Regions from separate parts of the Sutcliffiella cohnii genome, predicted to be linked through region 1. Evidence: riboswitches for the same ligand, from Rfam matches in the RefSeq annotation. Region 1 holds a riboswitch; the other holds the start of a gene.
What was found. A riboswitch is a leader RNA that binds a small molecule or an ion and turns the genes downstream of it on or off. The one in region 1 is predicted to bind lysine.

Region 1 (4,350 bases):
CCGGCTAACACTAATGATCCGAAGAATAAGAAACCGAATAGCCCATTTAATGCAGGTAGCTCGTTAATTACAGCTGGGAAAACAACGAATGCAAGCCCAACACCTGCACTAACTACATCTGAAACTGCCTCACCTTGTTGCATAGCCATAAATCCTAAAATACTGAAAACTCCAATACCGGCTAATAACTCAAAACTGGAGTTAGCAAAACCAGTAATAAAGGCATTGTTTGTAATATCAGATTTTTTAGGTAAATAACTGGAATAAGTGATCATAATAGCAAAGGCAATCGATAAACTAAAGAAAATTTGCCCATAGGCGGCTACCCAAACTTTACCGCTTGAAATAGCTGACCAATCAGGTTTAAAGAATGCATTTAAACCGTCCACAGCACCTTCTAGCGTAAGCGCACGGACGACGATAATTAAAAACAAAACTAATAAGGCTGGAATAAATATTTTATTCGCAAGCTCAATACCACGTTTAACTCCTCTATATAGAACCCCTAGTGCAATAACCCAAACTAAAATTAACGGAAGTAGTACGCCAGGAACAAACCCGTCAAACTTACCTGGATCCGTTATGTTTAAATAGTCTCCGAATAAGAAACCAGCAGTGTCGTTCCCCCAATTTAAATTAAACGAGAAAACAGAGTAGGACATTGCCCATGCGATAATAGCCCCGTAGTAAATCGAAATAATAAAGGAAATTCCGACTTGCCACCAACCAATCCATTCTGTTTTCTTATTCATTCTTGCAAAAGATAACGGAGCAGATCCTCTATATTTATGCCCCATCGTAAACTCTAAAATTAAAAGAGGAATACCAGCTGTTAATAGAGCAAATAAGTACGGTAAAAAGAATGCTCCTCCTCCATTTTCATATGCGACTGCAGGAAAACGCCAAATATTACCTAGACCAATCGCTGATCCAGCAGCAGCCAAAATAAACCCGGCTCTTGTCCCCCATTGCGGACGATTTTCCATGTAAATTACCTCCCCATTGTTATTACATGTATAATTTCTATTAATGCGCTTAGTCGGAATTAAGAATGTTTTCTGTTTTCTGACTATTTAATATAATTTATACATAGTATAACTAGACTTTATGACTATGTCAAAACAATATTTTTAATTTTGCAAAACTTTCTATGAATACGTTTACAATTTCACCCTAGCTTTTCTTCTATTTTTAAAATCGCACAAAAAACATTATATTAAAATAATGTTTTTATTTAAATAAGAATCATAATTTTTACATTCCAAACCTTGTTGAAATATACATTTTAAGTAAAACTATAGTAAAAAAAGCGTTAGAATTTTACATTCTAACGCTTCATTTTTATATTTATATATTAAGCCTTAACAGCTTTAAAACTAAATCCAATAATAATGAATGCAACTAGCACAACAGCTAATCCTAGTAGAGTGCTACCTGTTAGTCCTAATACAATGTACCCAACAGCTGCAACTGCTGCACTAATTAACGCATACGGTAATTGTGTAAGAACATGATCAATATGGTTACTATTCGCACCAGTAGATGAAAGAATAGTTGTATCGGATATTGGTGAACAGTGGTCTCCGAACACAGCTCCTGCTAGTACTGCTGCTAGTGCTGGTAATAGTAACTCTATATCCGTAACTACTGCAATTTGTGCTGCAATCGGTAATAGAAGTCCGAACGTTCCCCAAGAAGTCCCTGTTGCGAATGCTGTAAAACCTGCTACTAAGAAAATAATGATTGGTAACCAAGCAATATTCATATTAGATTCTTGAATTCTATCAGCCAAATACGTTCCTGTTTCTAGATCAGAAATTAATCCTGTAATAGACCAAGCTAACAATAGAATATACACTGCAGGTAACATTGCTTTTACTCCTGCTACTACTACTTTACCGAATAAGTTCCCTTGAACTTCACCTTTAGATGATTGTAGGGCAAATAACACAAACGTTACAATTAGAGCAAATATACCACCATAAAATAGTGCTGCTGATGGATCTGTGTTTTCAAATATTGCTAAAATAGAAGTGTCACCTTCTGAAGCTGTATATCCTGTCCAGAACATCGCTGCTACTACTCCAACCATTAAAGCAATAATTGGCCATAAAAGGCTACCTACTTTACCTTTTTCACTTACAGGTAAATCTTCTGTGAATTCACCTGGTACTGTTTTTGTTGAGTCAACTAGTTCTCCTGTTTCCATCGCACGAGTTTCGTGAGTTTTCATTGCACCGATATTAACGTTAAAGTACGCAACTAAAAATACCATTAGAAGAGCAGAAAAAACATATAAGTTCATCGGAATCATTTGCATAAATGCGCTCAACCCAGTGTACTCTGTTACGTTCAACGTTATGAAAATACCACCTAATGTTGCGATAATATAAGCACCCCAGCTAGAAATGGGAGCAATAACACAAATAGGAGCAGAAGTGGAATCAATTAAATAAGCTAATTTCGCACGAGATACTTTATAACGATCAGTAATTGGACGACTAATTTGACCAACTGCTAAACTATTAAAATAATCATCAATAAAAATAACAATTCCTAAAATAACCGTTAAAAACTTAGAGCCTCTACGTGATTTAATTCTTTTCGCAGCCCACTCACCAAATGCAACGCTACCGCCAGAAACAGATATAAACGCAGTTATAATTCCTAAAAAGATAATGAATACTAAAATATAAACATACCAAAGATCGGTGAAAACGGCTAAAAAGGACTGCAAGATTCTTTCAACTGTCCCAATCGGATGAAATCCAGCCAAAAGCAAAGCGGACGCTAGAATACCAACACCAAGCGAAATCAAAACTCTTCTAGTTAATATAACCATTAGTATCGCAAGGACAGGTGGTATTAATGAGTAAATAGTACCTTCCATAATAAAAAACCTCCTAAAATTGTTGTAATTTGTCGAAACAAACGGCACAAATTTAGAAGGCTTTTGAACATAAAAAAGTAACGATAGAAAATAACTATCATTACTTTGTAATGTATGTTATCCTCCATCCGATCAGTAGCCCTCCATTATGTTTTCCGTTCGCTCCGGACATAATGACAGTGTTATCCTTTTTCAAGATAACCCCAGCAAAATAGTTTGACAGACTATTTCACTTCGGCAAAGCATCCTTTCAACAACTATCAACGGGAGTCACCCTCCAGTAGTTTACTCTTATGCTATGCAACCTCTACCTCATCGTATGATAAGGGCGTATAAAATTTTCTATCTATTACTCTAACATATGTTACTATATTAAACAATAGAAATTTATTCCTTCTTGTCTTCTACTTCTTCCACCTCTTCTATCGGCACAGAAACTGGTGGCATCATCCCCCCACCATGCTGATAAAAGTTTGGAACTTTTCCTTTTTCATAGTGCATAATAATTGGAACATCTTGTTGCACAGTCGTTATTCCAGTAGAAAACGGAATAATAACTTGTACGTGGACTTCAATATGGATAGAAACTTCTATCCAAGCATTGTTAATTCCCATATCAATAACATTGGTTTTTACGTTTGCACTTACATCACCAATTGGTAAAAAGCGCACTGGAATTTTCGGTCCTAAGTTACCTAATAGGGCATTGTTTGTTGCTGCTCCTAAAGGAATATGAAAAACGATACCCGGAGAATTCTCATTTGTTTCTATTTCTATATCAGACGGTAATTCCAACGTTTCCAATTCTCCGTTTCCAATGTCTCGTAAGTAACGTTCAATTACGTTTACTGTTTCCGCCTGAACCCGTAATACTTGTTCTGGGCTAAAGGAAATACGATCTCCATCATGAGTAACAGAAAAATTTGATTCTTGGTTTAAACTATTGACTATCTTTTTATTTATAGCATTGTTAATTACCATTGTACTAATTCGTCTCGTTTGTGATTCTGCATAGGTGATTAATGCAGGCTCGATTCCTTTATTGACGATGTATAGTCCAGCTACTGTTGAAAATATAAAAAATACGAATGAAAGTAAAAATACGTAGCGAAATGGTAATGGCCCTCTACGTGGTCGCATTCTACGAAACTTAGCCACACTCTTCCCCCCTTACAAGCTATATGTATGCAAGCTTGGGTTAAGATAGGCTATCTTTCTAAATTTTTTTAGCTTACTGCTTCTTGTTGATCTTCTAAATCGCAATTTATAATCGTGATGCTCAATATATTTTTTAAGTTCACATCAAAAGGAGTGTCTAATAGAACACCGTCTTTTTCTATTATTCGTACAATCGGACGTTCTGTCATATCTTTGTTTTGACCAACGACAATACCTTTACTACCGTCACTTAGTTCTAGCGTTAATCCATTCGGATAAATCGCTACAGACTTTCTAAACGC
Region 2 (4,350 bases), 400 kb from region 1:
ACCTTTAATAATATGAAAAGGGCTTAGTGAAAATGCACTAAGCCTTTTTCTATGCCTTTGTTCGACAAAATTCATTTCTTGGGAAATAATTGTCGATAATCCAAAAATGAAAAAATGAACTAATGGAAACTATATGATAAAATATACGATGGAAACATATAAACTGGAGGGTGAGGAAAATTGAATACATTGCTAAAAGAAAAGCTATCCATTTTGCCTGACCAACCAGGATGTTATTTAATGAAAGATCACCAAGGTACAGTGATTTATGTTGGTAAAGCAAAGGTATTAAAAAATAGAGTTCGATCTTATTTTACAGGATCTCACGACGGAAAAACGTTAAGACTAGTAAATGAAATAGTTGATTTTGAATATATCGTAACTTCTTCTAATATTGAGGCGTTAATCCTCGAGATGAATTTAATAAAAAAACATAACCCAAAGTATAACGTTTTGCTTAAAGATGATAAACGTTACCCTTTTATAAAAATTACAGCAGAGCGCCATCCACGTTTAATTATTACGAGGAAAGTAAAGAAGGATAAAGGAAAATACTTTGGTCCATATGCAAACGTCCAAGCAGCAAATGAAACAAAGAAACTGCTAGACAGAATTTATCCATTACGAAAATGTTCCACATTACCCGATAGAGTTTGCTTATATTATCATATTGGCCAATGTTTAGCTCCTTGTGTAGAATCAGTTTCGGAACAAACGAATAAAGAAATGGTAGAGGAAATTGTTAGGTTTTTAAATGGCGGCTATAAAGAAATTAAAAAAGAGCTAACAGAGAAAATGAATCTAGCTGCTGAAGCTTTAGATTTTGAACGAGCGAAAGAATATCGTGACCAAGTGCTAAGTATAGAAGCTACTATGGAAAAGCAAAAGATGGAAATGACCGATTTTGTGGATCGTGACGTTTTTGGGTACTCGGTAGATAAAGGTTGGATGTGTGTACAAGTATTTTTTATTCGTCAAGGGAAGTTGCTAGAAAGAGATGTATCTTTATTTCCAATTTATAACGAACCAGAGGAAGATTTTTTAACATATTTAGGGCAGTTTTATTCGAAAGTTAACCATTTCATCCCAAAAGAAGTGCTGTTGCCAAATGAAATTGACGGTGAGTTAGCAAGTAAGCTATTAGAAACGACAATATTAAAACCACAGCGAGGGAAAAAGAAACAGTTAGTAGATCTTGCAAGTAAAAATGCGAAAGTAGCGTTGCAAGAGAAGTTCTCTCTTATTGAACGGGACGAAGAAAGAACGATAAAAGCCGTTGAAAACTTAGGGGAGAAATTAGGAATTCGTACACCGCATCGTATTGAGGCCTTCGATAACTCTAACATTCAAGGAACAGACCCTGTATCTGCAATGGTCGTATTTATCGACGGAAAGGCCGAAAAAAGGGAATATCGAAAATATAAAATTAAAAGTGTACAAGGGCCTGATGACTATGAATCGATGCGAGAGGTTGTTCGCAGAAGGTACACGAGAGCACTTAAAGAGAGCTTACCGCTACCAGACTTAATTATTATTGATGGTGGTAAAGGTCATATCGGTGCTGTACGCGATGTGTTGGAAAATGAACTTAATTTATTCACACCAGTCGTCGGTTTAGCGAAAGATGAAAAGCATCGAACTAGTGAGTTAATTGCCGGGGAAAATTTTGATTTAGTGCCTCTAGGGCGTAATAGCCAAGAGTTTTATTTATTACAACGAATTCAAGAAGAAGTACACAGATTCGCGATTACATTCCATCGTCAGCTTCGAAGTAAGAACGCATTTCAATCAATGTTAGACGATATTCCTGGAGTAGGGGCACAACGTAAAAAAACACTATTAAAACATTTCGGTTCCATAGCAAAAATAAAAGAAGCGACTGTAGATGAAATAAGAGAAGCGGGAGTCCCGCTAAAAATAGCAGAAGATATTTATAATAAGTTTAATGAATAAACTATTGTCTCATATATAATAGTCTGTTATAATCAACATTAATTTCATAATGTACACTTCAAACACGAAGTGAAGATAGAGGTGCGAACTCTAATAGTATGTAATGGGAGAAGATAGAGCTTCTGAGAACATTACAGAAAGGGGAGGATCGCCGAAGCGAAAAAGAACTCTACTGTCTTTTTTGCTGGTTCTACATTTAATAAATGTAGGATTGTCAGATGGATATTACTATCTGGAGAGCTATCTCACGCGGTGACAGTTTTTTAGCATAAACGGATCACAGCAATGAGAATATAGCTCATTGCTGTTTTTTTTGTTTTTATAGCCAAAAAATACACCTCTAATCTTTCTCATTATGATTTAATCCTGGCTACATGGTGTAGGCAAAATAAATAAAAAAGGGATGATTAGAATGGCAATCATTGTACAAAAATTTGGAGGAACATCGGTTGGTTCAGTTGAAAAAATTCAAAATGTAGCAAATAGAGTTATTGCAGAAGTGGAACAGGGGAATAGAGTAGTGGTAGTCGTCTCTGCTATGGGAAAAACGACGGATCAGCTCGTTTCTTTAGCTAGCGAAATAAATCCGCATCCAAGTAAACGAGACATGGATATGTTACTAACGACAGGTGAACAAATAACGATTTCTTTATTATCAATGGCCTTACAAACGAGAGGATTTGATGCTGTTTCCTTAACGGGTTGGCAAGCTGGAATCCGTACCGAGCCAATTCACGGTAATGCAAGAATCACTAATATTGAAACGAAAAATGTTCAAGAACATTTAAATAATAACAAAGTAGTTATTGTTGCAGGATTTCAAGGGATTTCCGAAAATAACGAGATTACAACTCTAGGAAGAGGTGGATCTGATACGACAGCTGTGGCGTTAGCTGCCGCTCTTTCGGCTGAAAAGTGTGATATATATACAGATGTTACAGGAGTATATACTACAGATCCAAGGTTTGTTAAAGAAGCAAGAAAGTTGTACTCAGTCTCATACGATGAAATGCTTGAGCTAGCAAACTTAGGTGCTGGAGTGTTACATCCACGAGCAGTAGAATTTGCAAAAAATTATGGTGTAAAGCTTGTAGTTAGGTCGAGTATGGAAGAAGAAGACGGAACGATTATTGAGGAGGAAGTATCGATGGAAAATAGTTTAGTAGTAAGAGGAATTGCGTTTGAAGATCAAATTACAAAAGTAACGGTATGTGGTTTGCCAAATGAATTACATACATTATCGACAATATTTACAACGCTAGCTAAAAATAATATTGATGTAGATATTATTATCCAATCAAGTTTAGATAGAGATGGCTCAAATATTTCCTTCTCAGTAAAAACGAAAGACGTTGAAAATACAATCTATGTGCTAGAGCAAAATAAAGAGAAATTAGCTTTTTCCCATATTGAACAAGAAAGTAAATTGGCGAAAGTTTCCATCGTAGGTTCTGGAATGGTCTCTAATCCAGGAGTAGCAGCTGAAATGTTCCATGTTTTAGCTACGGAAGGGATTCATGTGAAAATGGTTAGTACGTCAGAAATAAAAGTATCTACTGTCGTGGATGAAGGTGCGATGGTAAAAGCAGTAGAGGCGCTTCATGTTGCGTTTAAACTAGGTGAAAGCGAAGTGCAAAAAGTAAACGTATAATAGGTTATGGAACGATAATTAGCTTTAACTATTAATAGCCCAATCTTCCAGGCAATTGCAAAACTTGTATACAAATATTTAGCCCATATTCATGGCCGTGGCGGCTGAATATGGGCTTGTTGCTTAGTTTTTTTTCTTTCCTAGTGTGTAAAGTTTGTAGAACCTCCAAATTGTACCGGCAGAGAGAGTAGCATGTGCTTTTGCCCTTTTATAAGTGTATATTTACGTATAATAGTGCGTTAATTCAAATAGATTACACTGGGAAAAGGCCAGTTAACTATTATATCTTCTGATTTTCTAGTCAATTTTAGCTGGGTAGTTCTCCAAGTAATTCATTACTTAACAAGTGGTTGGATTTACTTAACAAATTTTGTGAATTACATAACAGGAATCGAAATTTGCTTAACAAGTGTTGCAAATTACATAACAGCAGTCAAAATTTACTTAACAAGTTTTGTAAATTACATAACAGGAATCGAAATTTACTTAACAAGTGTTGCAAATTACATAACAAGAAGCAAAAATTAACTTAGCAAGGGCACATTTCATTTAAAATTAATATTAGACCTTCTAGGCTGCTTGCCTTGTTCGCCGCTAGCGTGCGCCATCCGCTTTTCTATTTGTCCAGCTCCGGCGGCTAGGTCCGGCTCGAACTTCACTTTTCCTCCGTACGATAAGTCAACATCAACTCGCCTTCCGGCTCGTTGTGTTTCCTATATCTCCTGCGGAAAAGCTCCAGTTTGATT

Region 2: linked by a shared signal. The riboswitch ahead of BC6307_RS16590 (aspartate kinase) and the one ahead of BC6307_RS18745 (Na+/H+ antiporter NhaC family protein) in region 1 are both predicted to bind lysine.

Annotation. Positions count from the first base shown of each region.
Region 1 is NZ_CP018866.1:3,707,490-3,711,839, forward strand. Features, by position in the region: gene BC6307_RS18740 (sodium-dependent transporter) at 1-986, opposite strand, end outside; gene BC6307_RS18745 (Na+/H+ antiporter NhaC family protein) at 1,355-2,890, opposite strand; lysine riboswitch at 3,019-3,208, opposite strand; gene yunB (sporulation protein YunB) at 3,278-4,048, opposite strand; gene BC6307_RS18755 (HD-GYP domain-containing protein) at 4,117-4,350, opposite strand, start outside.
Region 2 is NZ_CP018866.1:3,306,686-3,311,035, reverse strand. Features, by position in the region: gene trxA (thioredoxin) at 1-8, shown strand, start outside; gene uvrC (excinuclease ABC subunit UvrC) at 181-1,953, shown strand; lysine riboswitch at 2,022-2,204, shown strand; gene BC6307_RS16590 (aspartate kinase) at 2,366-3,604, shown strand.